DNA from 4 places in the Jeotgalicoccus huakuii genome. Region 3 is predicted to be linked to each of the others. Evidence: predicted binding sites of a transcription regulator. Region 3 holds the regulator's gene; each other region holds the start of a gene.
What was found. Region 3 encodes LexA, which represses DNA repair genes until DNA is damaged. Its sites were predicted from a motif close to CGAACATATGTTCG; they were not measured.

Region 1 (7,897 bases), 110 kb from region 3:
ATCTCCGATAAATAATATTCTCATATCAAAACCACCCTATCTACTGCTAGTATTATACATTATTTCTGATTTCCGTGTCGATGTTTGGGATAGAACAGTGCGATAAATCTTTAGCGGGCCGCTGTCAGTTTCACAGCGAGCCGATAAATCCCTAGCGGACCGCTGTCAGTTTCACAGCGAGCCGATAAATCCCTAGCGGACCGCTGTCAGTTCCACACCGAGCCGATAAAGACAAACTACCTCCATCATTCAACAATTTTCACCCAATCTTTATATCTTATGTCCTTTATCGTCGTCATAGCTTCTTCAAAATCATAAAATTTAAATTTATAACAAGCAGTTTTCACACTTGTATCTCTAGTACAAAATTTTGCTAAATAACGTTTAATGGTAGTATCGGACAACTGATGATCCGCCAGCTGCAGCACCTTCCTCTTAGTCATTTTTTCATTAGGGAAGAGGAATTTAAAATCGCTAAAGGTACGTAAAACGTGGGTACTATTACTCTCCTTCGTCCCGCAATTTGCACACAAAAAATGGAATTGACCCTTCTCCAAATCAAAGTGCCCACAAACCCCACAATAAAGACCCAGCTTCAACGTCTTTATATCTATAGCATCTGGTAAATAGGGATTTTCAGCTATAGCAGTTTTAATTATTTCAGCTGCCTTCTTTGTACGATTGCCCACAAAACTACTACCCCGACTTGAAAAGTATGACCTAAGATAATTTCGTAACACGGTGGTCTTCCAGATCTTATCGTCGTCACTAATCAACCTAAAACCATCATTCACAAAGACGGTGGCCGACTCAACATTGTATTGAATGTTGTTCTCTGTCATTAGTCGCTGAAGTTTGTTTTTTGCTCGCACTGTTTGAACAAAAGGGTTATCACTCATCTGCCTTTGATTTCGATACCAATTACCATTTTCAAATCTATATTCACCGCTGTAGTTTTTGATTTCATTGAGTGATATTCTATCTTCAGCGATGATGATGCTATCAAACTGGGTATAACTTTTACCGATTTTCAAAAAGACATCACGAAATATATGCATATTTCTGTGGCCGGTTTCATCCAAAATCAAATCGTAATTCTTTTCTCTGATAAACCCCTTATGACTTGTTCTCAAGGCGGTTTGTTCTTCTTCTGTCAATACTCGACGTTTTCCTAAAGCGGCATAATGTAAAAGTTCGAATGGTTGCTTACGATGATTTAAGAACATTTTTCCTCCAATTTGTATATTTCCTCACTTCTATTTATACATGGAAAATATAGTTTTTCAGCTAAAAGCCCTCACAAATACAATAATGGCGAAAGTGTAAGTACTTATTTGAAAAATGGTAAAAAGCACCATACAAAAATCCCCCAGACTAGGAATTAGTCTGGGGGATTCTCTAAATACTATTTAGCGTATTCTATGGCCCTCATCTCACGGACAACTGTCACTTTTATGTGTCCTGGATATTGTAGTTCATCTTCTACTTGTTTTTTAATGTCTCTTGCTAATCGATGGGCTTTAAGGTCATCGATATTTTCAGGACTTACCATGACACGAATTTCGCGTCCGGCCTGAATTGCAAAGGTTTTTTCAACGCCTTCATAGCTTTCTGCTATGTGCTCTAGTTTTTCTAAACGTTTAACGTAGTTCTCGAGTGTTTCGCGTCTTGCACCTGGACGGGCAGCTGATAAGGCATCTGCCGCTGCAACAAGGATTGAAATGACGCTTGTTGGTTCAGCATCACCGTGGTGTGATTCAATTGCGTTGATAACTGTGTCTTTTTCCTTGTAACGTTTAGCAAGTTCAGCCCCGATTTCAACGTGTGATCCTTCTAGTTCATGGTCGATGGATTTACCGATATCATGAAGTAGTCCAGCACGGCGAGCGAGTGCAACGTTTTCGCCGAGTTCTGCTGCTAGGATACCTGCAAGATATCCAACTTCTACTGAGTGCTTGAGGACGTTTTGTCCGTAGCTTAGACGATATTTCATCTTACCTAAATGCTTAGAAAGTTCTGGATGTAAGTTATGAATGTCGAGTTCAAATGCAGCAGCTTCACCTGCGTCGCGAATTTCAGTTTCCATATTGCGACGGGATTTATCAACCATTTCTTCAATACGTCCTGGATGAATTCGGCCATCTTCTACGAGTGCTTCTAGGGCACTTTTCGCAATTTGACGACGAATCGGATCAAAGCCTGATAAGATTACTGCTTCTGGCGTATCATCGATGATGAGATCGACTCCAGTCAGCGTTTCAAGTGTTCTAATGTTACGACCTTCGCGGCCAATGATGCGACCTTTCATCTCATCATTTGGTAGGTTGACTACCGACACTGTGGACTCGCTTGTATATTCTGCTGCGTAACGCTGTGCCGTTAGGGCAAGCAGTTCACGCGCTTCTTTTTCTACATCGCGGGTCATTGCTTCTTTCTTTTCTTTTACCATTACAGCCATATCATGTGACAGTTCTTGTTCTACTTGAGAGAACAACTCTTCTCGCGCTTCATCACGAGTCAGTCCGGAGATGCGGGATAATTCTGTTTCTTGTTGACTAATTTTTTCATTAATCTCGTCATCCTTGGCATCTACCATCTGCTGTTTTTCTTCAATTTTAGCTTCTTTTTGTTCCAACGAGTCATCTTTCTTATCTAGCGTTTCGCTTTTACGATCTAAGGATGATTCTCGTTGAATTAATCTGTTTTCATATGCTTTCATCTCTGCGCGTTGACGATTCATATCATCATCGAAAGCTTCCTTCAGATTTTGGTTTTCTTCCTTCGCTTCGAGCAGCTTTTCTTTCTTGAGATTGTCAGCTTCTTTCTCTGCTTCTGAAATTATATGATCAGCTGATGTTCTCGCTTGTTGCTGCTTTTTCGTCAACATGTTATTGACAATAAAATATCCGATAACAACACCTAGAATAATACCAATTAGGATGAAGAGAATGTTCATTAAGTCCACAATAAACACCTCCCTATCTCGGTTCTAAAGTGTGTTAAATATAATATGAGTTGAATTAAAATATTATATATTACAATTTTAAATATAATGTTACATAAAAGCAAGCACGAGAATTTACATTTCCCGTGCTTGCCGACTTTTAATAAATTGCTATATAAGCTTATTTTAATTCATCTTCATCAAAGAGTGTACTTTCTTTCTCATCCTCTTCTTCAGTGACTTCAATATCTTCCCCAAAGCCGAGTGCCGAGCGCAGTTTTCTTTGGATTTCTTCGTATAGTTCAGTGTTTTCTTTTAGTGTATTCTTCGCATTCTCTTTACCTTGGCCAAGTCTTTCACCATTGTAAGAATACCAAGCACCACTTTTTTCAATGATGTCTTCTTCTACACCAAGGTCAATCACTTCACCGACGCGAGAAATACCTTCACCATACATGATGTCGACTTCTGCCACTTTAAACGGTGGTGCAACCTTATTTTTTACAACTTTAATCTTAGTACGGTTACCAACGATATCTTGACCGACTTTAAGACTTTCCGCACGGCGGACTTCAAGACGTACTGAGCTATAGAATTTTAGGGCACGTCCGCCGGTTGTTGTTTCTGGGTTACCGAACATCACACCAATTTTCTCACGAACTTGGTTGATGAATAAGGCAGTTGTGTTTGACTTAGAAATGGCACCTGAAAGTTTACGTAGTGCCTGAGACATCAGACGGGCTTGAAGACCCATGTGAGAGTCACCCATCTCACCTTCTATTTCCGCTCTAGGTGTTAGAGCTGCTACAGAGTCGATAACGACCATATCTACAGCACCACTACGTACGAAAGCTTCTGTAATTTCTAGTGCTTGCTCACCTGTGTCTGGTTGTGAAATATATAAATTATCAATGTCTACACCAAGATTCTTAGCATATTCTGGATCGAGCGCATGCTCTGCGTCAATGAAGGCACAGATGCCTCCATTTTTCTGAACTTCTGCAATCGCGTGTAGGGATACTGTCGTCTTACCTGAAGATTCCGGTCCGTAGATTTCTATAATTCTGCCTTTAGGATAACCGCCTACACCGAGTGCTCTGTCTACTGTGACTGATCCTGATGAAGTGGTTTGTACCTTACGTCCAACGTCATCTCCTAGCTTCATTACCGAACCTTTACCAAATGATTTTTCCATATTTTTAATTACTGTATCTATCGCTTTATGTCTTTCGTCCATAATGTACCTCCAGTCGTGATTTCATATTTATTATATCACTCATAAAATAAAAAAGCGAATATATGTTCGCTTTTAAATACAAAATTTTAATTTTTGCTGACCATTTTCTAATTACCGCCAGGATTCATTACTAAACTTCACTTTTCTGTTGGTTTTTATCGACAATTTTTTATTTATGGTCTGCCTTAAAAACAGCACGGCCTTTAACAAAGTATTCGACTCCAGATAAGATTGTAAAGAAGACTGCAATGTACATTAATACCATACCTGGTGAAAATGGTAGGAAGCTTGTCATAATATCACCGAAAAGTAAAAATACTAGTGCAAACATTTGAAAGACCGTCTTCACTTTACCAAGCTGGCCTGCTGCTGACACGTAGCCCTGCTCAATTTGTAAGAGTCTTAAACCTGTGACTGCAAATTCACGTGCGATGATAACAACTGCAATCCAGGATGAAATAACATGCCATTCAACTAGGACAATTAAACCGGTCGTGACGAGGAGTTTGTCGGCAAGCGGATCTAAAAATTTGCCCATGTTGGTAATGAGATTCCATTTACGGGCTAAGTAGCCATCTAAAAAGTCAGTCAATGCGGCAACGACAAAGGTAACAGCAGCAATGAGCTGTTCAATACGGATAACTTCCCCACCGAGGAAGGTCGTATTGCCAAAACCGAAATCGACTAAGGCAAAGATTAAGAAGACTGGAATAAGGATGACTCGAAACACAGTCAACCAATTAGGTATATTCATTTTGTCACTCCCTCGTTATGTTAAATTGATAATATATTGTTACCGTATCACCACGTAAGGAATTGTCGAGTGGCTGACCATCAATTGAGACATCAAAATTCGTAGAGTTTCCGAGTGCCAAATTTAATACAGACGCTTCTGGATCAATATCAAAAGTGCCACCTTCAGATTCCTCATATAGATAAGAATTTTCAAGGTCATCAGTTAGGCTAACCCAAGAAGGCTCATCTCCTGAAATTTCCACTGAAAAAGTGTCACTCGTCGTAATATTGTATATCAAAGTATTACCTTCACGATTGACAAAACTCACATCGGTTGTCGGCGCTTCTTCAGCTTCTTCCTCGCTTGTTTCCTTTGTTTCTTCTTCAGCTGTTTCTCCTTCTGGTTCTTCAGATTCAGCTTCTTCTTCTGGTGCTTCGGTCGATTCTTCTTCATTTGATGAAGCAATGTCATCAATAACTTCAGAGTCTGTTTCATAGACCCGTTTAGTTTCAAAGAGGTCACCTTCAGAACCGATTTGCAAAAGTACAAGCCAAACAACAAACAAGACTAGGATCATCGTAATAAAACCGATTAAAATTTTCTTTAAGTATTTAAAGTCCTGATCTTCTTTTTGATTTCTCTTCTGCTGATCTGTTGTCGCTTTCGGAAGCTCATCACTAAAACGCTCAAAGAGCATATCAGCATCGAGTTTTACGTAATCAGCATACTTTCTAATAAGGTGTTTAGTATGTTTCGGTTCAGGGAGTTTTGATAAGTCACCCGCTTCGATAATTAAGATGACTGATTTTTTTATACCTGAGCCACTTTCCATCTCTCTTAAAGTGATGCCGGATTTTTCCCTTTTATTTTTTAAGTAAGTCCCTAGTTTCATAATCTTTAGCTCCAATTAGAAAAAGTCCATGTTGTCACTTTCAAACCAGTGACGCTTCTTATGTTTTTCATAAGTAATTTCTTGACCTTCGTACTCACGTATTTCAATAATGTAATCAAAATCATCTTGAGTCAGTTTAAAGTAAGGATCTTCCATTAGTAAGTCAGGATGTTCGACGACAGTCGTACCCTCGTAGTTTATAATTTCGTTGACCAGACGTTTATGTTCATTATTTGTTGATTTAGACGTGACAGCACCGTCTATAATGTAGACGTTACCTTTGTCGTATTCCTGTTTGTGAAGACTCGTTCTTTCCGTCTGTTTTAACATTGTTGACGATAAGAACAACCACTTATCACCAGCTGTCACGCTCCCCGCAACTACGGATTCTGTCTTACCAACTCTTGGCATGCCGCGGACACCAATTAAGAAAGTATCATCAATCTCAAATAAACTCGCTAGAAAGTCAACAACAATACTAATTTCATCACGTGTAAAACTAAAGATATTCTTGTTCTCTTCAGCACGTTTGATGAATCTGCCATGACGTAGGGTCAAACGGTCAGTAATGGTCGGTTTTCTAATCTTTATAATTTCAATCTCATGGATGTGTCTGACGATGTTTTTAAATCGTTCTAACTTCCACATATCGTCCGTACGAATCAACAGTGCACGCTGTGAAACTTCAACACCGTTAATCGTTTTAATTGAAAGACCAATATTACCTAAAAGACTTAGAATATCGCCCAGTAAACCTGGCCTGTCATCTAAATTTTTATATTCTAAATACACCTCTACTGTACGTTCAGGATAAAATTCAGGTTGTGTTGGATTCATGTAAACCATCCCCCGTTGATTTTTAAAACCTCTCCCGTAATGCTTCGTGCTTTACTAGATGCTAAATAAAGAGTGAGGTCTGCCACTTCTTCAGGCTCAATTAAACGGCCTTGCGGCAAATCTTCTAACATATACTTTATGTCTTCTTTACTTAGCTTTAATGTCATTCTACCACGGACCACACCAGGTGCTATAGCATTTACTGAAATTCCTGACGGTGCAAACTCCTTGGCCAAGGATTTGACCAAGGTCTCCTGTGCACCTTTAAAGGCACTATAAACACTTTCCATACTTGAGCCGTATGTTCCCCATACCGAGGACATGACGATAATCGATGCTTGCTCACTTTCTCTCAGCTTAGGAAGCAATATCTGAATAAAAGCGACCAAACTACGTATGTTTATATTGTACTGTTTATCTACAGTGCTTAAATCCGTATCTTGGATGAGTTCAAACAAAGCTTCGCCTGGAGTGTAGATTAATGTATCGATGACATCAATGTGTTGAAAGTATGACGCTAGATCGTCCCTTTCAATTGGCTGACTCAAGTCTAAATAATGATGGGTACTTTGAAATTTCGGCGCCTGTGTCTTTGAGAATGTGATGACATCATCATCTTTAAATTTCTTATGGACCGATGATCCGATATCACCACTTGCACCGACGATGACAACCTTAGTCATGTGGCTTCACGATGACACTTGAGACATTCATTTCATCGATAGAATTATTAAAGAATTCCTTCAAGTCATCTAAGCTAATACTATTGATTAGATCTGGCACTTCATAGAGATCGGCACCATCAAAGAGATACTTAGTAAACTGATTCGCAACGTATTCTGGAGAGTTTAAGCTCGTTAAGTAATCACCTAATAACTCTCGCTTTTGACTCTGCAATCGCTTCTCGCTGAAGAAATCTGAGTCTTTAACTTCTTTAATAATGCGGATTATTTCTTGTGTAAATGTTTCTGGATGTTCAGTTTCCACAGCCATCAAAGTATGACGGACTAGATTATCTTCTTGATAAGAGAAATTAAAGGAATCATCTATAATGCCGCGTTCTAAAAGATCCTCATAATAACTAGACTGTTCGCCAAAGACCATATCTAAGGCAAATAACATCGCTGCATCACGTTTTGATCGTAAATGACTATCTGCATCATCCGGGAGTGATTTAAAACCGAGCATCACTTTTGGTGTGGTCACTTGCAGTTGAAGTTCTTGATTATAACGACTTACACCATAAGGTTC
Region 2 (7,897 bases), on a different contig from region 3:
GACGGATATCTTTAGAGATTTGACTGAAAGTCAGCAAGAAGTGATGCAGTATTATCTAACGGGTATGAGTCAAAAGGATATTGCAGCAAAGACAAATAAGTCTGTGGCGACAATTTCTAAACATGTCCAACTGTCACGGGTGAAACAATTAACTGAGATTATTGATTATGTAAAATCTACCTATTCACTTAACTCAGAAGCGCTTGTAGATCAGCTCCGTGATATAATCGGGTCAGGAGGAAAATAATGGTACTATTAATTATGATTGGTATTACTCTGTATATAATTAGCGGTGGCTTGATAAAAATCATCCTGGAGATTTTATCAGGTGAGAAAAATACAGAAACCGACCGTATTGGAATGACGATCGGCTACTGTGAAAGATTATTAACGATTGCATTTGTGATGTTGAATCAATATACAGCCTTAGGACTCTTAGTTGCGGCTAAATCTATTCTCCGCTTCTCTGGGGATAAATCCAGCGAGTCTGTTAGAAAAGAAAGTGAATATGTTTTAGTTGGGACAATGTTGTCGCTGGTCTTTGGTATAGTGAATGGATTGATTTTTATGTTTGCTTTTAAGATTTAAATTGATATCAACCTGATTATATAAGTTAAATACAGACCAAGGCTCTTATATGATTGAGACATTAGTTTAGGACTTAATCCAGTCTCTATCCATATTTAATTCTTTACTGTCCCATCCATCTTGTATCTCGAAAATTTTAGATTCTACTTTCTTATTTTTTGAAGTATAGTATGTTAAATATATAGAATCAAATTTAGCATTCATGTCAGTCTTGTTAAAGATATAATATACTTCATATTGTTGTATAGATTCTGGAGGTAGATTAAATGAATACGAACCATTATTACCTAGATATATAATCTCTGACCCTTTTTCAATGTAATTACTTTGAGTTGCTATATCTACTTCCTCAGTAGAGTTGTAAAGAGCCAAATTAACATTTCTTATAATTTGATTAACTTCTTTATTATTGTGAATCTCTAGCCAAAGTGGGATTGTTAATTGGTTTTTTCTTTCCTTAAACGATGCTAACTTCCCATCATGTTTACTATACACGTGTTTATAATATACAGATATTTCACCTCTCCGTTTTAAATATCTGTATATTAATTGTTGTAAAAAGTATATTAATACTGCGCTAACTAAGGTAACTATTGCTCCAAACCCAACATACGTTAATTGAAACAGATTTTCCTCACTCATACATACTTTCCCCTCTTCATAAAGATTTTTGAGATTAAATACAATGGCTACATTAACCACAATATTTAGGCTCTTCTCAATTATTCACTTTGCTAATTAATTAGTATTAACTGATTAAATATTGATTAATCAGTGACCTCATTCTGTACTTAAATATTTCATCTTTCGATTTTTCTATCTTTTCTTCAAAGAAATCCACTGCATCTTTTTTAATGTCTCTACGTTTGTCACTTAGCTGATTAATAGCACTTAATAACAAATGACAATATGTCCAATGTTCTTCTTTGATTTCTCCATAGGGAAGAGGAAAATACCATTCGTTATTTTTCAAATTACTTAAAAACTTTTGTTCTTCATCTTTATACTCGTAATAAATGAGTAATCTATGAAGATCTTTCAGATTTTCAAACACATCAATTCTATTTAATAATCCTTTGTCCCTATTCATTATTAATTTCTCTGTTATTTTTTGATTATATTTTTTCAAATACTGATAATTTAAATTATCCAAGACATTAACAATAAATTTAGATTGTTTTACTAACAAAATATTATGAGGTAACACCTCATAATAATCTATGAAATTTGTCTTATTAAATATCCAATCCACTATGTCACATGCATCGTGTTTAAAGTCTAATTTAGTTTGTTCAGCAATATAAGCTAATTCGTCTAATCGTTTTAAAAAACTATGTAGTGAAATATATCCTTCACCTCTGTCAGTGTACGAAGTGATATCAGTTATCTCTTTCATTAATTCTTTTTCCGACATAAATAATGGAATTTTTTCAAAATTATTAGCTTCAACCTGTTTTTTCACTTTCACTAATTTTTCCTCTCTAATTTCTCCTGTCATAAACCAACTTAGTAAAATCGATGTGAGGTTTTTCATCATATCATTATTTAGTTTATTTCCAATAATATAACTGTTTATATATTCAAATCTATTCTCCGGTTTTTCATAATGCCTCTTTGCTGATTTTCTCATGCTCTCCTTCTCAATTTTGTCTATTTTTACTAATTCTTTCTTGTGCTCAACCACAAATAATATGACTGCACCACATATTAAATATAAATCTTGCTTGTTAAATTTATGACTATATTCAATGTCACTATTTTTCGTTTCTATTTCATCTATAAAGTATTTAACTTTTTCCATTGTCCGTAAATTTGTCTTTGAATTCTCGTGATAAATTGGTTTAATACTATTCCATATTTCATTTCCTAGTATATTCTCAGGCGCTCCATTAGAATATGATGTGATCTCGTATATTCTATCAATAGATTTTTCTGAATACGCATTAAAAATATCCTTTTCATTCTCTGGTAAATTATCAATAGATGAGACTAATATAACTCTTATAGATTTACCACTGGTTAAATAATCTACTAATCCTAATACCTCTTTAATATCTAAGCTCTCGGTTCTTCTTTCCAGATCATCAAATATTATTATTCTTTTATTTCCCTCTAAATTTTTTTGTATTTTTTTTAAGTACATCTTTTACTATAGGAACTGAGATACTAAAACCAAATTGAGAGTACTTTAAGTCTCCAGCAATGTTTAATAATTTCTCTGTATTCCCCCTAAACTTTGAAACGATTTGATAGTATATTTCTTCATATACGTCATTAATTTCTTTCTTACCAAATAGTGAAATATATATATAGTGTTCATTCTCTTTAACCGCTTCCAAAATATGCTTAGTTTTACCAATTCCCCATGATCCGTTAAATAGTACTTTTTTGTATGGAAGTGAATCTAAATCATCTAACATTTCTTTAATCTTACTAGCTTCCATTTTTTTATTTCTCCTTTTTTACAAGTTAAATCTATCTATTGATATTCCCATAGTATTTTCTGCCATTCATTTTGTGCTTCTTGGTCACCGGAGACTTCGAAGTCTTTGTCCGTTGGAATTCCACCATCTTTTGTCCCATCATCTGCGTACTCACCGAAACCTGCTGAAAATGCCATATTTTCTTTAGGTGCGATTAACTCGTATACAACACCATTATCTACAAGAATATATTTATGAATGTTAGTTTCTGGTACAGCTATATTACTATATCCTTCAGCAGTCCCTGGAACTCTGTCTAAGTCGTCCGTACCAACTATACCGCTTGATGGTTGATAGAATGCGACGCCTCCAATTATATGCATATCAAAATGGTCAAAACCTGGATTATTAAAATCTTGAACTTGTGCCTCTCCATCTGGTGTATTTGCATACCAATCGCCCGATCCTGCAGCACCATGTGTAAAGAAGAATGGAGTAACAGCCATACCACCTATTTCTGCACGTTCCACTGCCCAGTTGTAAAATTCATCATTCATTGCCTGTTTTTCTTCCTCACTGAATTCATGAGCGGTAAATTCTGGAGTCTCTGCGACTTCACCATTATTTTCTTCGACCTCAGTTTCTGTTTCAGATTCAGTCGGTTCTTCTTCTACTTGTTCTACCTCTTCGTTTTCTTCTGTAGCTTCTGATTCTGTTGATGCTTTTTCCTCAGCTATGTCTGTCTCTTGATCAGCAACTTCGTCATCTTCAACTTCTTGAGTATTTTCTTCAGAGTTCACAGCTTCCTGATCTTCTGTACCTTCATTTTCTCCACTACATGCAGCAAGCATAAGCACAACAACTAGACTTCCTATACGCTTCATTACCTTGTTTGCCTCCATTTTCTTTACTGTTTTCCTATCCCGAAATAGGGTATTTGTATATAAAAATCACGTTATTAATTATTAGCCTAAACTACTATTAATAAACTTTTAATAGGATGATGTTATATGAATAAATACTTAAGGATAATAGTACTAATTTTGGCAACTGGTGTTATCATTCTCGACTTCTACTCTAGTGTACTGCCTATAAATTTAAATAGGTCTTTCGTTCTCGTAATTATTTTAGGATTAATTGGACTGTCGATTTTTGTAAGTTCTCGTCAGACTGAGTATGAAGGCTTAAAAGAAACTTATAAATTCCAAATAAATTCTACTTTCTATGTTTTAGTATTAGTAGTTATATTAAATATCGTATCCCCTGGTGGTAGTGAGAGTGTTTTTAGAATCAATAATATAGTCTTTTGGATTTTAATTTTACTTTCTTTTGCAGATGCATATAAAACTAAACAGCGATTAAATAATTATGACTCTGAAAATATAAAGACCTGACTTTCAATACTGAAAATCAGGTCTTATTACATATAATCATCTAGCCTAGTTTTATAAAAATAGTATTCTTACTAGGAATATTCCAATAATATTAATCCCTATCGTAAAGAGACTTAATTTTTTAGCGCTTCCCTCACCTGTTTTGCTGATGAGTAAAATTACGACACTTAAAAGTGCTAAAACGATTGCGTTGTAGAATGGTAAGCCTAATGGTGATAGGTAAATATTATTTGGTTGATTGGCTGCAAATGTAGTAATCAAATATATTAAATTGATGATAGATAATATCAATATCGTAATCCGCATATCATCACTTCCTTACTGTCCCTCTATCTCTTATAATTACCTTTCCGGTCTTTATTAAACCTAAAGAGGATAAAATAGAAGAAGGGGGTCAACTTTTTAAATTCTTAAACATGAGTAAAATCATAGTACATTAAAAAACCTTGGCTATCTGGGTCTTCTGATAACTCTAGGAAACCATTTTTCTCGTAAAACTCTTTTAATCTTTTCGACTCATTTAACTTATTCTCTTTTTCCGACTCATATGCTGAGGCTTGTAGGATAATACAACCCATATCAGCAATCTTACCCCACTTTAATATTTCTTTTAATATTTGCGAACCAATAACTTTATTTCTGTGATTTTTGTTGACATTCATCATACCAATTACCATTAAAGATCCCCAGTTCATTCCTTCAATTTCAAAATCATTATCATCAATTTGTGGCTTAAGATACTCATATATACTTAATGCATCATTTACAGAATCAAACACATCAAATAAATTCGTCTCAGTCAAGTTGTATATATTCATTATAGATACTGTAAAGAACCCTATATCTTCATATGTGTCATCATCATTATAGCTTCTAATCTTTCCTTTACCTTCAATAATTTTTAAATCTGTATTGACCTGTGTATTTAATTCCATAGATACATAAGTGTAATCATCTTTCATATGTACACTCTCCTTCAATTTTTTAAATTGTCCCTCTACCTTTTATGCCCCGCTATCAAACCTTCTCTCAATTTTAAGGTAGAGGCTTCTGTACAGCTAATCGCCCGCATAATAGACAGTTGTCCATATTTTTCTTTTAGAGCGTCTATTGTCTTCATTAGGGCTTCTTCTCTTAATAATTTGTCTGGGTCTTGAAAGAGTGAAATCTGCTTGGCACTGTCTGGTATAAAGTTCGATAGTGAGACTGAGATGGTTCTGTAAAGTTCATAGGGATCGGCGATTCTGTTGATGTGTTTCCAAACCAATTTCATAATATCCATTTCATTGTTAGATCCTTCTTTAATGGTAAATTGCTTTCTATATATATGACCGTCTTTGGTACCGAGTGTAAAAGCGACGGTTCTTGCAAGTTGTTTCATCAAACGCATTCTATGGACGACTTCATCGATATGTTCAAATAAAACTACATAGGTTTCTTCGAATTGGTAATCTCTCATAAGTATTTGGCTCTTCGCAATGGATGGTGAATGGACGACGTGCTTGTTGCTAATCTGACTAAAATCAATGCCGTTAGCATGTAAGTGCCAGTCTACACCAACAATACCGAAGTCTCTTTTTAAATGAGTATGGGGATATTTTGCTAAGTCTCCTATAGAAAATATGCCACGTTGGTTGAGTTTCTTTTCACTTCTGTGGTTAATGCCCCAAAACTTACTCAGTGGTTTAATATTCCATAGTTTGTCTGGAACATCTTGATAACGCCATTCTGTGATACCGTCCGGCATGTGCTTGGCTTCAATATCTAAGGCAACTTTACTGAGCAACATGTTATCTCCGATACCAATGGCAGAACCAATCTTTGTCTTTTCATAGATTTCATCTTTTATAAGTTTAGCAAGTGCTTTTGGACTATCTGCAAAGAGTTTGTAGCTGTGTGTGACGTCCATAAAGAACTCATCAACTGAATACTGATGAAAATCTTCTGGCGCAACGTATTTCAAAGCAATTTCTGTAATGCGTTTGGTGTAATCTAGATATATTTTCATAGATGGATTGATGATATAAATATCGCTTCTTGAAGGAATTTCAAATAATCTAGATCCTGTTTTAATGCCAATCTTTTTTAATTCTGGAGTTGCTGCGAGTACAACAGAACCAATACTTTTCGTATCTCCGACGACGGCGAGTTTTACCTTCATAGGATCTAAGCCTTTTAATATACAAGATACACTGGCGAAGAAGCTTTTTAAATCTACACAGAAGATATGACGCTGTGGACATAGATTATAGTTATATAATTGATACATTTAGATCCTCCTAAATCGAACATATGTTCTATTTTAGCATGAATCTAAATTTATTGTTGAGTTATAACACTTATATTTTTTTAGAAAATTGATTCTAAGAAACATATAAAGCAGAGATTTTTTATAGTAAAAAAAAGATGCATTAATCTGCATCTTCTAATCCAAACAAATCTTCTGGAGTAAGTTTTCTATCTATGATTCTGTATAAAAGTATTTCATCCTCTGTAAGTAAACCACTATAAATGTCTTTAATAGTTGTTTGTAATTTCGGTCTACCATAAAAATATTCCATTGAGTTTTTAACAAGCATGGTCGATATATTAAGAGGGCCTTGGAATTGATGAACCCATCCCTTAGTACCTTCATCAGTCATTCTTTCTAACAATTCATTGTATTTGTACAGTTTTTTAATTGAATTTTCCGTTCCATCTTTAGTATTAGAAAATATATCTGTTTCTTTAATGGCTTTGTCAGTTGCGTTTAGAAAAATCACTTTGTTTTCATCATTACATTTAATGTAATAAGCTTTAATATCATCATCATTCATATGATGTAACCCAAATTGACCTCTAAAGTTATTGAATTTAAGGGCTAGTTCATTTTTAGCCTGATTTTTTATTTTTCGCATAGCTGATGCATTAAAGTGTTCCAAAGCATTTATATTGTTTGTATTTTTATTTTTTATAATTTCAACATAAAGATCTTCTTTCAGTCTTATTAGCTCGAAAAACTTCTGCATTTCAAGGCTTTCCTTGTTACTTTCATTTGTCTTAGAAAATTCATCTGTGTGTTTTTGCATTTCTTCACGTTGTTCTTCTAAAGCTTTTCTGTTAAGTTTTAAATCTTCTCTTTGCAAAGAAAGATCAATGTTTTGTAAAATTGCTGTAGATATTAACATAATAAACGCTGCAAATGATGTATACATCTCAGTAGGAAATCCTTCTATTGTAAACACACCAATAAGCAAGACAATTATTGAGAGAACGATACCAATAATAAGTATCCACCACTTACCTACCCTTTTATAAAAAACAACTTTTTCATTTTCCTTATTCAGTTGTTAACACCTCCAAACAATTAATACCTATAACATACCATAATAGATACATATAAATAATGATGGTGAATTTTAACTCCGATTAAAAAACCACCAAACGCTCTTCCCAGCGTTTGGTGGTTCGTGTGAAGTCATGTACACTATTTTTGTTACCTATAATTTAACA
Region 3 (7,897 bases):
CCTCTTAGGTGAACATAATACACCTGAAGGTGAAAAGATGGATATTGTTCTAAAGGGCTCTGGAGCAACCAAGTTCTCTAGAAATGGGGACGGACGAGCACCGATTGATTCAATGCTAAGAGAATATATCATCAGTGAATACATGGCGAATGTTGGTATTTCAACAACACGCGCGCTTGCGGTAGTTGAAACAGGAGAATATTTACAACGTCAGTCCATCGTTAAAAGTGGAATTCTTACTCGGGTCGCAGACTCTCATTTAAGGGTCGGAACTTTTGAGTTTGCTTACCATCAGTCTAGAGATAAGTTGACGACTTTAACTGATTTTGCCATTGAACGTCACTACCCATATTTAAAAGATATTGAAGCACCGAAACGCTACGAGTTGTTCTACGATCATGTGGTAAGAAAACAAGCAGAACTCGTAGCAGAATGGCAAGCAATAGGCTTTATTCATGGTGTGATGAACACTGACAATATGTCGATAGCAGGTGAAACTTTAGATTACGGGCCCTGTGCCTTCTTAGACACTTATAATCCAGATACTTATTTCTCATCTATTGATACAAACGGTCGCTATCGTTATAAAAACCAACCTTCAATTGCCCAGTGGAACTTAAGTAAGCTCGGGGAATCTTTAATTCCAGTATTAGCAGAAGAACAAGAAGAAGCGGTTAAGCTTGCACAAAATGCCTTAAATCATTTCCCACAGTACTACAATAGAAAGTATATTTCTATAATGGGCGAGAAGTTAGGGATATTAGATATGAACCATGAGGATGTTTATGATCAGAGTCTAATTAATGATTTTCTAGAGCTTATGTTTAAACATAAGGCAGATTATACTCGAACGTTTCGTGATTTTTATCTTACAAATTATCATCTTTTACCTATGTTTGACGATAGTGACTTTATTTTATGGTTTGAAAAATATCAGGCTAGAAAGAAGAGTCAAACTGCTAAGAAAGGTGAAATCGAGCTAGTAATGAATAAAAGAAATCCAAGTATGGTACCTAGAAACCATATCGTCCAAGATGCATTAGATCAAGCAATAGAAGGTCATTACGGTGAGGTTAAGCAATTGCTTAAGGCAGTGTCTAAACCTTATAACGACAAAATCGGTGGCAAATATACCGATGCACCTGGTGATGACGACATCGATCCGAATTTTAAAACATATTGCGGAACATAATTTAATAATGAATGAGGAAACTAAATAAATGCAGAGTATTTTAGAAGATTTAATAAATCAGTTTGGCTATTTTGCGATTGTCTTTTTGATTGCCCTAGAAAATATTTTTCCGCCAATTCCATCAGAGGTCATCCTGACCTTTGGTGGCTTTATGACAGCACATACTGAGATGTCGATTTTTGGCGTTATCATTGCCTCGACTGTGGGTTCAGTAGGCGGGGCTATTGTCCTTTACTATCTTGGGAGTATCCTCGGTAAAGAACGGATGAAGCGGATTGTCTTAAGATATGGTAAGTGGCTACGTGTGACAGAAAATGACATTGAAAAATCCTATAATTGGTTTGGTAAGTATGGTGGTTGGACAGTATTTTTCTGTCGTTTCGTTCCACTTATAAGAAGCCTCATTTCAATCCCTGCAGGAATGAGTAAAATGTCTATGCCGCTTTTTATAGTTTTGACAACTATTGGAACGCTGATTTGGAATACCGTTCTTGTCTATCTCGGTGCTTCAGTGGGGGAAAACTGGGAGGATATCGTCAGTGTAATGGATGTTTATTCAAATGTCGCATATGTCATTATAGCTGTAGCAGGTATCGCATTCTTAATCTGGTTCTTTTATTATAGACCGAAAAAAAAAGCGAGAAGTTAAAAAGAGTACACTTGGTTTAATTTAGCCAAGTGTACTTTTTAATTGTCCCTAATTTCATATGCTTTTAGTAATAATGTTACAGTATCGAGAATAGGTGTATGGATTGTACAAGATCCCTTTAGTGTCATTAAAAATCCTTGAATATATTGAAATTCAGTAGGCTTGTCTTGCATGACATCGTAATACATACTTGTGCCCATATGATCTGGATAGCCTAAATACATATTTATTGCCGTGTCGATAAAACCCTCATCAATGATGACACCATCAGGATTACATGTGTTCACAATATCGATTGCTTCTTTTAAGAGTTGTCTGGTAAACATAACAACAGACTGATCTTTAAATATACGAGCAGTATTTTGGCTGAGTGCAGTAACAGTGTTAACACCTGTATTGACGATGAGTTTTTCATATCTTATTCGCTTAAAGTCTTCAGTCTTCTCTATTTGAAGTTCGACTGAAGGTTTCGCTTGAATCATTTCAATGAGTGTATCAAGTGCCTTATATTGTTTGTTTTCAATGAGCAACTTTTTGTTTAAAAAGTGTTCGATGTAATCTTCTTTTTGTTGGCCGCTAATATATACAACAGCTGGCACACCATGTGAAAACATATTGTCATAACCCATACCGTTTAAGGCGAACACAATCTCAGTGTCTTCATGCATGAGCGTCGGGATTTTATCTTGTAAATCTTTTAAGGCAGGGGTCTTTGAGGCAATAAATATTAAATCGAATTTGTCGTCGACTGTGTCAATATCATAAACTGGTATCTTGTGATACTGCACGGTTTCACCAGTTTTTATAGTTAATCCATCACGGTTAGATCTTGCCATTAATTTTAATTCGACATCTAGATTTGATAGCTCGGTGGCGATGATTGATCCGACAGCGCCAGCACCGATTATACCTATTTTCATATGGTCACTCCGTTCTTTGTTTCCGGTGATTATGTGGTAAAATTAAGTATATCTAATTTCAGAAAGTAGGGAAACTATGAAATCGACTGCGGACTTAATCAACATGAAGCACGATGACAAAATTGTCATGGTAACTGCCTATGACTATCCTTCAGCTAAGTCTTGTGAGGCGGCTGGTGTCGATATTATACTCGTTGGAGATTCACTGGGCATGGTAGTGCTTGGTTATGACTCTCCTGTTAAGGTGACCTTGGCTGACATGATTCACCATACTAAGGCGGCACGCCGTGGGGCAAATGACACATATATTATTGCGGACATGCCTTTTGGATCTTATCATGGTGATGTTAATCAAGCGATTAGTAATGGTATAAAGTTATACCAGGAATCGGATGCGAACATGCTTAAATTAGAAGGTGCAGAGCGTGTTGATGTAATTGAAGGATTAATTAAGGCGGGCATACCGGTATGTGGTCACTTAGGTTTAACGCCGCAACATTTCGGTATTACTGGCTTTAAAATGCAGGCTGGAGATACTAAGCAGGCTGAACAATTAATAGAAGATGCAAAGACTTTAGAGTCAATTGGTGTATCAATGATGGTTTTAGAAGCGATTCCGAGCGATCTAGCTAAAAAAGTGACAGAGGCAGTTAGCATACCGACTATTGGTATCGGTGCAGGCGTTGACACAGATGGACAAGTACTTGTCTACCATGATTTACTTCAATATGGATCAGACAGGTTACCGAAGTTTGTGAAAAAATTTGGTAATCTTACAGAACCAGCGGTGTCCGGTTTAAGAGCCTACCGAGATGAAGTGAAAAATGGCACTTTCCCTGATGAAGAAACCACTTATAAGAAACGGGTGTACGAAACGTGAAACACAGTGTAACAATTGACGAAACTAGAGAAATTTTAAGTGAATATAAGAGACAGACTGTTGGTCTTGTTCCGACAATGGGCGCACTACATGAAGGGCACGGAGCCTTAATCCAAGCTGCCAAAGAAGCTTGTGATATCGTTGTCGTCAGTATCTTTTTAAATCCTTTGCAGTTTGGACCAGAAGAAGATTTTGAAAGTTATCCCAAAGATTTAAAAGGGGACTTAGCCTTATGTGAAAACTACGGCGTGGATCTTGTCTTTGCACCAAGTGAAAAGGTGATTTACCCAAGAGAAATGGAATTTAACATAGGTATTAAATCAATGGCAAATATACTCGATGGTGTAAAACGACCGGGTCATTTTGAAGGTGTCGTCACTGTAGTGAGTAAGTTGTTTAATATTATACAACCAGATATGGCGTTTTTCGGTGAGAAGGATCGCCAGCAACTGATGATTATTAAACGTTATGTTCAAGATTTTAATGTGCCAGTTAAAATTCAAGACGTTCCAACAAAAAGAGAAGAGAGTGGGCTTGCAAGAAGTTCAAGAAATGTGAATTTAACAGCAACGGAATATCAAGAAGCACCGAACATTTACCAAGCATTAAAGATGGCGAGTCAGAAAATTAAAGACGGTGAAACCAATGTCGATAAAATTCAATCGCTAATCAAGATTCATATTGAACAATATACGAGTGGAAGCATCGATGATTTAGCAATCTATACAGCAAATGACCTCGGCGAAATAGATGAAATTGACAGTGATGTTATCATATTCATAGCGGTACAATTTTCTAAAGCACGTCTCATCGATAATTTATACGTCAGTATTTAGAGGGGAATAGTTTGAATGAATTGGATACGACGCGCACTTGGATTAGTAATTTTATATTTGGTAGTGGTTTTTATCGTACCAGTCATTCAATCTTATGATTTTAAAAATGGGTTGAACGAAGATTACTTCAGTCATTGGTTTGAAGGCCACTTCATACCCAGTTATGATACGACGAAGATTGAAAAGGTTTATAGTAGTCAAGAAACCAACATTGATTATTCCTTAGGTTCTACAGTAACGACAGAAGGGGAAACTGTTTTAAACTCCGAGTACGAAGGTGATTTTGTGATTAAAAATGAGCCTGGTGCTTTTCACATGTTACTCGTAAGAGACGGAGAATTGACTGGTGGATATACTAATTCACCAAACGTATCACTCGGCAAGATGAGTATAGACAAGATGACTCGAGAAAAGGCTAGAGATACTTACGGTGAACCGGTGGAGTATGTTAGAAAGCAGTGGAAACGCTTGAAAGTAGAAAATGAAGAATATGATGTCTTTGATGTCGGAAATTACTATGTTTACTTCTTTTATGATATTCACGAAAGCTATCAAGCCAATGGTATGCTCGTCTTACATAAGGACGAGATTATTGATATCAGTGAGCTGTATAACCATCCATCAATAGAAGATAATGAACTCATGCACTATTATCTCTTAAATGCTACACGTTATGAATATGGCTATGGCATGTTAGAGAGAAATGCCGAAGTGGATAATGTTGCTTACTATCACAGCTTAGACATGGCGGAACGTAAGTTCTTTGATCATGATAATCCTGATGGAAATGGTCTAAAGGAAAGGTTGGAAAGAGAAAACGTGAGGTATACCTATGCTGGTGAAAATATTGCAACGGGACATACTTCTCCAATATTCGCTCACCACAGTCTGTTAAACTCACCATCTCATAGAGTGAATATTTTAAATGATAAGTTCACATCAGTGGGCATAGGGATTGAGTATGATCAGGAACAAGTGCCTTTCTATACTGAAAACTTTTTACAATAATAAATGATATACAGAAAACACGCAGAATCTTCTCTTTTAAGATTCTGCGTGTTTTTGCTAAATAAACTCTCTAAATAAACCAACTACCTTACCTAAGACACTCACATTATCAAGGAATATTGGTTCCATTGTAGAATTTTCAGGTTGTAAACGGTAGTATCCTTTTTCTTTATAGAAACGTTTAACTGTTGCTTCATCTTCATCAGTCATAGCAACAATTATTTCACCGTTGTGTGCAATGTTTTGCTTGCGTACAATGACTCTGTCACCGTCATGTATACCTGCTTCAATCATGCTATCACCAACAACATTTAATAAGAAGATTTCACTATTATGGTTGGCAGTAAAATGTTCTGGGAGGGGGAAGTATTCTTCAACATTTTCTACAGCAGTTATCGGTAAACCAGCTGTGACCTTACCAAGGACAGGCACGTGAATAACAGGTGATTCATTTACATCTGATTCTTGCACGATTTCAATCGCACGTGGTTTGGTAGGATCACGTTTAATGTAGCCCTTACTTTCTAATTTAGCGAGATGTCCATGTACGGTTGAGCTAGATTGTAAACCGACAGCATTCCCAATCTCTCTAACGCTTGGTGGATACCCCTTATCGTTAACGTTTCTTTTTATGAACTGAAATATATCTTTTTGTCTCTCTGTTAAATCTTTCATCATTTTACCTCCAACCTTATGTTAATTAAATTTTACCATATTGTAAGTACGCTTACAAACATTTGTTCGCAATTATGTTGACTAAGAACAAGTGTTCTGTTATATTGTTAATACAAACATTTGTTCGAAGGAGAGGATGTAAATGACAATTAAAGAACTGAAATCATTGATGGGATTGTTTACCGTGACGTTGAGTCTAGTGCTTTTATATAGTTTTACCAATACGGAACAAGTAGAGGGAGAGAACGTTTATTCTTCTGAAACGAAAGTGAGTACAGAAATTGTAAATGAAATTGATGGCGAACAAAAAGCGAACGCTGTGGTGTCTGAAGAAAGTGAAGTTAGCTTAGATGAAGAACTTGTGAGTGGTGTGGTTCAAACAGGTCTTTTGACAAATCGAATGGCAGAACACCTCATGAATTATGAGGTTTCGAGTGTAAAATAGATATATTGTGAGTTTATTCTCAAAATAAGTGCAGGACCGTTTGGTCTCTGCACTCTTTTTGTGGTAAATTATATGAGAAAGGATGACGCTTATGTTAGATGATGACAAGATTAAACAGCTCAATGCACTTGCAAGAAAGAAAAAGGAAAATAATATTTCTGAATCTGAAATGCGAGAGCTGACTAAATTAAGAAAAGAATATCTATCAAACTTTAGAAATTCTTTTAGAAATCACATTGAAAGTACTAAGGTCATTGATCCAGAGGGTAATGATGTTACGCCTCAAAAGGTCAAAGATATAAAAGCACAAAAAAACAATGATAGTGATAAAGGAGACAAATGATATGTCATTTGATAAGACGGATTTACTCGCAATTAATACCATTAGATCTTTAAGCATTGATGCAATTGAGAAGGCAAATTCAGGTCACCCCGGTTTACCTATGGGTGCGGCACCAATGGCTTATGTGTTATGGCAGAAGCACTTAAACTTCAACCCTAAAAATGTAAATTGGTTCAACAGAGACCGCTTTGTTTTAAGTGCTGGTCATGGTTCAATGTTGATTTACAGCTTATTACACTTATCGGGTATTCTAGAAATGGATGACTTAAAAGAATTCAGACAGTATGAATCTAAAACACCAGGACACCCTGAATTTAAACATACCGAAGGTGTTGAGGTAACGACTGGTCCACTAGGTCAAGGTTTTGCAATGAGTGTCGGTATGGCGATGGCAGAAACTCATTTAGCTGCAACGTTTAACTCTGAAAATAATAATGGACTTGTTGATCACTATACATATGTACTTGCATCTGATGGTGATTTAATGGAAGGGATCTCTCATGAGGCAGCTTCTCTAGCCGGTCACCTAGGCTTAGGTAAATTAATCGTCCTTTATGATTCTAATGATATTTCCTTAGATGGTGATTTAGACAAGAGTTTCTCAGAGAACGTAGCTGAGCGTTTCAAAGCTTACAACTGGGACTATATCCGAGTGAATGACGGTAACGATTTAGATGAAATTGACCGTGCTATTGAACAGGCTAAAACAACAAATCAACCTTCATTAATTGAAGTGAAAACTGTTATTGGGTACGGGGCACCGACGAAGTCTGGTAAGTCAGATTCACACGGGGCGCCACTTGGTGAAGATGAGCGACGTGGTGCATTTGAAGCATACGGCTTAGATCACACACAAACATTCGTCGCTGATGACAGTGTTTACGAACGTTTCCAAGAGACCTTAACTGCTCGAGGTCAGGAAAAAGAAGACGCATGGAATTCATTAGTG
Region 4 (7,897 bases), on a different contig from region 3:
ACATTATCGCCCATCAGTGTCGTCACACGTTTAAGTGACAGGGCTTCATCTTCAATGCGCACTTGAATTAAAGTACGTGTCTCTGGATTCATAGTCGTTTCCCATAGCTGTTCAGCCATCATCTCACCGAGACCTTTATAGCGCTGGAGTTCAACATTTGAACCCATCTCTCTTTGAGCTACTTCTAGTTCATCTTCAGTCCACACGTATTGGACATCTTTTTTCTTACCCTTCTTCTCTAACTTAAAGAGTGGTGGTAAGGCAATGTAAATCTTACCTGCTTCAAACAGTGGTCTCATGTAATTAAAGAAGAAAGTGAGGAGTAAGACTTGGATGTGCGCACCGTCCGTATCTGCATCGGTCATAATAATAATCTTGTCGTAGTTTGAGTCCTCTACTTTAAAATCATTACCGACACCCGCACCAATCGTATGGATAATCGTATTAATTTCTTCATTTTTGAAGATATCTTCAAATTTCGCCTTTTCAGTATTAATGACCTTACCACGTAGCGGCAAGATCGCCTGGAAACGGCGGTCACGACCTTGTTTGGCTGAGCCACCTGCAGAGTCACCCTCAACTAAGAACAATTCATTTTTCTTAGCGTTCTTACTTTGTGCGGGTGTCAACTTACCAGATAGTAAAGTATCCTTACTCTTGTTCTTTTTACCACTACGCGCATCCTCACGTGCCTTTCTGGCAGCCTCTCTCACCTGTCTTGCCTTAATTGCCTTTTTAACAAGTTGAGTCGATAAGGCCCCGTTCTCTTCTAAGAAGTATGGGAGTTGATCTGTAAGGAGTGTCTCCAGTAAGTTTCTCGCCTCACTCGTACCAAGCTTCCCTTTCGTTTGTCCTTCAAATTGTAGGAGGTGTTCTGGGAGTTTAATCGAAATGACGGCTGTTAGACCTTCTCTAATGTCAGAGCCTTCTAGGTTCTTATCCTTATCTTTTAACTCACCAATTTTACGGGCATATTCATTAAAGACTCGAGTGAAACCGGTCTTAAAACCGACCTCATGGGTACCGCCGTCTTTAGTACGGACGTTATTGACAAAGGAGAAGATTGTTTCAGAGTATTGGTCGTTAAACTGAAAGGCAACTTCTGCGACCATTTCATTATAAGTCCCTTCAAACATGACGATTTCACCAATGTCATCCTTACCTTCATTTAAGAAGCTAATGAATGATTTCAGACCATCATCATATTGGAATATTTCTTCTTCATCAGTTCTTTTATCATTAATGGTAATTTTAAGCCCACGAGTTAAGAAGGCAGACTCACGCATTCTTTCAACAATCGTTTCGAAGTTAAAGGCGATCGTCTGTTTAAAGATTTCAGGATCTGCTTTAAAAGTGACTTCTGTCCCTGTCTCTTTTGTCTTACCGACTTCTTTTAAGGGCGTGTCGACCTTGCCGCCATCTTTAAAAGTAATCTCATATATTTTACCGTTTCTAAATGAACGGAGTTTTAAGTGTTCACTGAGCGCATTTACAACAGAAGACCCTACACCATGTAGTCCCCCTGACGACTTATAGGAGCCTGAAGAGAACTTCCCGCCGGCGTGTAGTACCGTAAATATGACCTCAGCAGTCGGTACACCGCTAGCATGCATACCTGTTGGTATCCCACGGCCATTGTCTCTAACTGTAATGCTTTCGTCCTTATTGATTGTAATATTGATTTCATCACCGTAGCCGTTAATAATCTCATCAACAGCATTGTCCGTAATCTCATATACCAGGTGATGTAGTCCTCTCGTATCGGTTGAACCGATGTACATACCCGGACGTTTTCTTACTGCTTCTAGTCCCTCTAGTATTTGTATGGATTCATCATTATATCCGGTTTCTTTAGCCAAGTCTGTATCCTCCTACAAACAATACAAACGTATGTTCGTTAAATTAATCTACTTATCTATTTTTACGTAAATCCAAACATTTTGCAAGAATGTTTTGTCATTAGTTTACATAATGATATTAATGGTAACTTTATATAATTATGTGATAATTTAAAGATATATGGTAAACTGTTAGTACCTGATAATAAAAAGGGGATAATCTATTGTATACAGTTCTTATTTTATTAATCTTTTCCTACCTGTTTGGGTCAATTCCGTTCAGTCTAATTATCAGTAAATTATTTTACAACATTGATTTAAGACAACATGGCAGCGGTAATGTGGGTACAACGAATACCTTTCGCATCCTCGGAAAAAAGGCAGGAATTGTCGTCCTTATTCTCGATATTTTAAAAGGTGCGATTCCAGTTTGGGTCGCCATGCTCGTCGATGTGACTGGTGACTTTCCTGTCGTGATTTACGGTGTCGTTGCAGCACTCGGACACGTCTATTCTATCTTTTTAAAATTCAAAGGTGGGAAAGCTGTTGCAACGGGTGGTGGTGCCATACTTGCTGCGAACCCAATTCTGTTTATAGTGTTAGTATCAACATTTTTAATTACCTTAAAACTATCGAAATACGTTTCCCTATCGAGTGTATTTGCAGCACTCGCCTTATTAATTGGTGTCATGTTTACCTCAGATTGGTTTATGATCATCTTTGGTATCATCCTCGGCATCGTTGTCATAGTTAAGCATATACCCAATATGAAACGTATTAAAAGTAAAACTGAACCGAAGATTACATTTATGTAAAAGAAAGATAAGTCCATCAGAACAATAAGTTCTGATGGACTTAATTTATGCCTCTCTTTACTTACGATGCGATTTTGTTACGTAGTACAAGCTGTAGGATACCACCATGACGGTAGTAATCTGCTTCTACTTCAGAGTCAAAGCGTACTTTTGCTTTGAACGTCACTTTGTCGCCGTTTTCTTTCGTTGCGACAACATCGATGATTTCTCCAGCTGTAACGGATTCATCAATATTGATATCAAATGTTTCAGAACCATCTAAGCCGTGATCTTCAGCATTTTCTCCGTTGACAAACTGTAGAGGGAGTACACCCATCATCACTAGGTTTGAACGGTGAATACGTTCGTAGCTTGCCGCGATAACTGCTTTAACGCCTAGTAGGTTTGTACCTTTAGCTGCCCAGTCACGACTTGAACCCATTCCGTAATCGTCACCAGCGATGACTACAAGGCCTGTACCATTTTTTTGGTAGTTTTGTGATGCATCATAGATACTCATCACTTCACCTGTTGGCCAGTAAGTTGTATAGCCACCTTCTGTACCTGGTGCAATTTGGTTTCTAATACGGATGTTCGCGAATGTACCACGTACCATCACTTCATGGTTACCACGACGTGAACCATAAGAGTTAAAGTCTCTAGGTGATACGCCTTGTTCAATTAACCACTGCCCTGCTGGTGTATCTTTACCGATTGCACCGGCTGGTGAGATGTGGTCCGTTGTGACTGAATCCCCGAATTTACCAAGTACACGTAGGCCGTTTAACGGCTCAATTGTACCCGCTTCTTTGGATAATTTTTGGAAGAATGAAGGGTTTTGAATGTAAGTCGATTCATCTGCAAAATCGTATAATGGTGCATCTGTTACATCAATTTCATTCCATGTTTCATTTGAATCAAATACAGTTTCGTATTCTTTTCTAAATAGTTCAGGTGTGACCGTAGACATTACAGTATCTCTAACCTCTTGAATTGACGGCCAGATATCTTTCATGTATACGTCATTACCTTCTTTATCTTGTCCGATTGGGTCATTTCTAAGATCGATATCTACTGTACCTGCTAAAGCATAAGCAACAACGAGTTGTGGTGATGCTAGGTAGTTCGCTTTAACAAGCGGGTGAATACGACCTTCGAAGTTACGGTTACCAGATAGTACTGATGAAACGAGCATGTCGTTATCTACAATCGTTTCAGTCACTTCTGGGCGTAATGGACCTGAGTTACCGATACATGTTGTACAACCGTAACCAACGTGTGTGAAACCGAGTTGATCAAGGTAAGGTTGTAAGCCTGAATCAGCTAGGTAACCTGTAACAACTTTTGAACCAGGTGCCAGTGAAGTTTTTACGTACTTCGGTACAGATAAACCTTTCTCAACTGCTTTTTTAGCAATGAGTCCAGCACCTAACATAACGTATGGGTTAGATGTGTTTGTACAAGACGTAATCGCTGCAATGACTAAGTCCCCTGTTTTCAGTTCTTCAGAGTCACCGTCATTGTAGTTCACTGTTGCTGTTTTGTTAAACTCTTCTTCTGTTAAACCATGACCGTGGTTACCACTTTCAGCAGTGACAGATTTTCTATACTCATCTTTCATATCAGAAAGATTAATTAAGTCCTGTGGACGTTTTGGTCCCGCAAGTGATGGCTCAACTGTAGATAAGTCAAGTTCAACCACATCTGTGTAAGTTGGCTCTACTGCAGGGTCAAAGAATAAATTATTCTCTTTCAGATATGCTCTAACTAAGTCGATGTGTTCAGTGTCGCGACCTGTAAGTTTAAGGTAGTCTAACGTTTCTTCATCTACAGCGAAGAAGCCACATGTCGCACCGTATTCAGGTGCCATGTTGGCAATAGTTGCTCTGTCAGCTAATGGTAAGGCTGTAACACCTTCACCGAAGAATTCTACAAATTTACCAACCACACCTTTTTGTCGTAACAATTCTGTTACGCGAAGTGCTAAGTCCGTTGCAGTTGTCCCTTCAGGTAAAGCATTCGTCATACGTACACCGATTACTTCAGGTACTGGGAAGTATGAAGGTTGGCCAAGCATACCTGCTTCAGCTTCGATACCACCAACACCCCAACCAAGTACACCAAGACCATTGATCATTGTTGTATGGGAGTCTGTACCAACAAGTGTATCTGGATAAAGTACGTTCGTACCCTCTTCTTCTCTGTTATGAACGACATTTGCAAGGTATTCTAAGTTCACTTGGTGAACGATACCCGTTGCTGGTGGTACTGCTTGATAGTTATCAAATGCCTTCGTTGCCCAGCGTAAGAATTCATAACGCTCCATATTTCTTTGGAACTCAAGCTCCATGTTCTTTTGAAGTGCGTTTAAAGTACCATATTCATCAACTTGAACTGAGTGGTCAATGACTAGGTCTACTGGTACTTCAGGGTTGATTTTTTGGACGTCCCCATCAACATCGTCCATGGCTTTACGTAATGAAGCTAAATCGACAACTGCTGGTACACCAGTGAAGTCTTGAAGAATAACACGGGAAGGTTTAAAAGGCACCTCTTTCCCTTTGATATCCCCTTTGTCCCAATTTGCTAATGCTTCGATGTGATCTTCAGTAATCACCTTACCGTCATATTGACGTAAGACAGATTCCAGTAGCACACGGATTGAGTAAGGTAAATTTTGTGACTGACTTGCGCCGTTGTCAACGAGTGACTGTAAGCTATAGTAAGTGTAGTCCTTACCATTAACCGATAAAGTGCTGCGGGAATGTTCCTTTACGTTATTTGACATAATTAAAAGCCCCCTCTAAATTTAGTCATCTTAATTGTATACTGAATATATTCATAAAGTAAATGCATGAACATAATCTAATGATACGAATAAGCTAACAGTTAATTAAGTTATTATTATTTATTATAATATCATTAATAATAAATCATTATAAGTAAATTGCTCATTGATTTTTTGTTAAAATAGCATAAAATTGAAAATATAAACTTGCTTGATGATAATTTTTCCTGTATTATTACGATTCACTTGTTTTTATTTTAATTTAATCTAGGGAGGCTATTTTATGTGGCAAGAATTTAAAGATTTTATGCTTCGTGGTAACATTCTAGACCTTGCAGTCGCAGTTGTTATCGGTGCTGCCTTCGGTAAGATCGTTGAGGCACTCGTTGCCAACATCATCATGCCGTCTATCGCGTTGATTTTCGGTAACACAGACTTTGCTTCAGAATGGAGCTACATGGGTATTACTTACGGTGTGTTCATTCAAGCAATCATCGACTTCATCATCATCGGTGCTGCAGTATTCGTATTCGTTAAAGTGGTTAACAAACTATCTGGTAACCGCTTCGTTGAAGAAGAAGCAGAAGACGAGCAACTTGTATTACTACGTGAAATGAGAGACTCTCTTAAAGCCGTTGAAGGCAACAAAAACGATGGTAATGGACCATCACTTTAAGTTTTGACTAATTGAGGCCTGGTAGGATCCCCTTTTATAGGTTGTTCCTGCCAGGTTTTTTTGCTTTTGGGGCTGATGGTTGTTGGTGGTGGGCATAATGACGGCCCGCTGTCGGGGCCACAGAGAGCCGATATTAGTCTAGCGACCCGCTGTCAACTTCACAGTGAGCCGATATAACTCTTGCGGCCCGCTGTCAGGTCTACAGTGATCCGATATTAGTCTAACGGGTCGCTGTCAGCTTCACAGTGAGCCAATATTAGTCTAACGGGTCGCTGTCAGCACCACAGTGATCCGATATTAGTCTAGCGGGACGCTGTCACCCCCACAGAGTGCCCGTAAGCCCCCTTCCCTAACAACCCAAACAAAAACCCACCTCATACGCATATAAGGTGGGCATGCAAACTCTACTTCAATTGTTGTTTTATCTCACTGATAAAGTACAAGCTGCCTGTAATGAGGAGCAAGTCTCCTGAAAAATTACGGATATATTCCATATAGTCTTCGACATAGTGCTTATCTGGATGCTCGATGGCATCAAACAATACGTCACCTTTTTCGGCTTTAAAGAAGTCGAATTCTGTTACGACAAATGTATCAGCGATCATGCCGATTTTAGATACCATGCTGTCTAAGGGCTTACCTTTGACTGCTGAAAAGAGTACCGTGATTTTTTTATCACTATATGATTCACGCATGGTTGCAACTAAGGCATCGACAGCTTCATTATTATGGGCACCGTCCATTATCACTAAGGGTGAGTGGGAAATCTTTTCGATTCTACCGCTCCAGTAAGTACGTTCAACACCAGTAATCATCTTGTTGACGTCTAAACTCACCACACCCGCTTCTTGCATTTCTAACAAGGCTGCAATAGCAATCGACGCGTTTTCTTGTTGATGGCGACCGAGCATATCGAGTTTAATGTCATCGAAATCATAGCGTCCATATTTAAAGCTAAATTCTTCGCCATTAGTCGTCAAAATGATGTCTCTTTCTAGTTCAACACCTTTAGCATTCTTTTCATCGAGTACCTTATAGATATAATCACGGCAAGCGTCATCTTTAACGTTGAAGACTAAAGGAACGCCTGCTTTAATCACACCTGACTTATCACTCGCAATATCGAGTAAGGTATCGCCTAAGATATCCACGTGATCGAGTCCAATACTGGTTAGTAAGGTCATCACTGGCGAGAATACGTTCGTCGAGTCATTGGTCGCACCGAGTCCAGCTTCAACTAAGACGATATCCACTGGGTGTAGGCGACCGAAGTAAACAAACATCATCATAGTAATAATCTCAAATTCTGTTGCATTCCCAAGATCCGTCTCAGCTACCATCGCTTCACTGACTGGACGAACAAGTGTGGCAAGTTCAGCAATATCTTCATCAGATATCGGTGAGCCATCAACTGAAATGCGTTCATTGAACACTTCTATATAAGGCGAAGTAAAGGTTCCAACACTGTAATCGTTATGGTTAAGTGCATTTCTCATATACGACAGCGTCGAGCCTTTACCATTCGTTCCGACAATATGCACACCGGTAATGTTTTTCTCAGGATGGTCAAATCGTTCTAACATCCATTCCATACGCTTGATGCCAGGTTTAATACCAAATTTTGTGCGTTCGTGTATCCATTGTAGGCTGTCTTGATAATTCATCGGTCTTTACTCACCTTTCAAGCTAGAGAGTCTATTTTCAACTTCATCATACTGACTCTGGTAGCCGGCTTCTTTTTGTCGTTCTGCTTCAACGATGTCTTTTGGTGCATTACTTACGAACTTCTCATTAGATAATT

Region 1: a site for LexA is predicted at 4,237-4,250, ahead of recA (recombinase RecA). Genes of this name have one in related genera too.
Region 2: a site for LexA is predicted at 6,691-6,704, ahead of V6E76_RS08185 (Y-family DNA polymerase). Genes of this name have one in related genera too.
Region 4: a site for LexA is predicted at 1,884-1,897, ahead of parE (DNA topoisomerase IV subunit B). Genes of this name have one in related genera too.

Annotation. Positions count from the first base shown of each region.
Region 1 covers NZ_JAVIYN010000001.1:41,321-49,217, reverse strand. The annotation lists gene V6E76_RS00215 (TIGR00282 family metallophosphoesterase) at 1-24, opposite strand, end outside; gene V6E76_RS00210 (nuclease-related domain-containing protein) at 246-1,157, opposite strand; gene rny (ribonuclease Y) at 1,406-2,956, opposite strand; gene recA (recombinase RecA) at 3,126-4,181, opposite strand; gene pgsA (CDP-diacylglycerol--glycerol-3-phosphate 3-phosphatidyltransferase) at 4,351-4,935, opposite strand; gene V6E76_RS00190 (helix-turn-helix domain-containing protein) at 4,940-5,809, opposite strand; gene V6E76_RS00185 (DUF3388 domain-containing protein) at 5,825-6,646, opposite strand; gene V6E76_RS00180 (SDR family NAD(P)-dependent oxidoreductase) at 6,643-7,329, opposite strand; gene yfmH (EF-P 5-aminopentanol modification-associated protein YfmH) at 7,322-7,897, opposite strand, start outside.
Region 2 covers NZ_JAVIYN010000014.1:10,409-18,305, forward strand. The annotation lists gene V6E76_RS08140 (helix-turn-helix transcriptional regulator) at 1-247, shown strand, start outside; gene V6E76_RS08145 (hypothetical protein) at 247-588, shown strand; gene V6E76_RS08150 (hypothetical protein) at 655-1,230, opposite strand; gene V6E76_RS08155 (hypothetical protein) at 1,337-2,731, opposite strand; gene V6E76_RS08160 (hypothetical protein) at 2,691-3,032, opposite strand; gene V6E76_RS08165 (hypothetical protein) at 3,068-3,895, opposite strand; gene V6E76_RS08170 (hypothetical protein) at 4,022-4,405, shown strand; gene V6E76_RS08175 (hypothetical protein) at 4,457-4,711, opposite strand; gene V6E76_RS08180 (GNAT family N-acetyltransferase) at 4,816-5,367, opposite strand; gene V6E76_RS08185 (Y-family DNA polymerase) at 5,403-6,674, opposite strand; gene V6E76_RS08190 (hypothetical protein) at 6,817-7,641, opposite strand.
Region 3 covers NZ_JAVIYN010000001.1:148,398-156,294, forward strand. The annotation lists gene V6E76_RS00620 (protein adenylyltransferase SelO) at 1-1,192, shown strand, start outside; gene V6E76_RS00625 (DedA family protein) at 1,221-1,841, shown strand; gene V6E76_RS00630 (ketopantoate reductase C-terminal domain-containing protein) at 1,880-2,761, opposite strand; gene panB (3-methyl-2-oxobutanoate hydroxymethyltransferase) at 2,838-3,641, shown strand; gene panC (pantoate--beta-alanine ligase) at 3,638-4,477, shown strand; gene V6E76_RS00645 (CAP domain-containing protein) at 4,493-5,485, shown strand; gene lexA (transcriptional repressor LexA) at 5,543-6,160, opposite strand; gene V6E76_RS00655 (hypothetical protein) at 6,303-6,605, shown strand; gene V6E76_RS00660 (DUF896 domain-containing protein) at 6,697-6,948, shown strand; gene tkt (transketolase) at 6,950-7,897, shown strand, end outside.
Region 4 covers NZ_JAVIYN010000014.1:32,579-40,475, forward strand. The annotation lists gene parE (DNA topoisomerase IV subunit B) at 1-1,859, opposite strand, end outside; gene plsY (glycerol-3-phosphate 1-O-acyltransferase PlsY) at 2,063-2,653, shown strand; gene acnA (aconitate hydratase AcnA) at 2,715-5,420, opposite strand; gene mscL (large conductance mechanosensitive channel protein MscL) at 5,704-6,096, shown strand; gene V6E76_RS08295 (bifunctional folylpolyglutamate synthase/dihydrofolate synthase) at 6,501-7,760, opposite strand; gene V6E76_RS08300 (valine--tRNA ligase) at 7,767-7,897, opposite strand, start outside.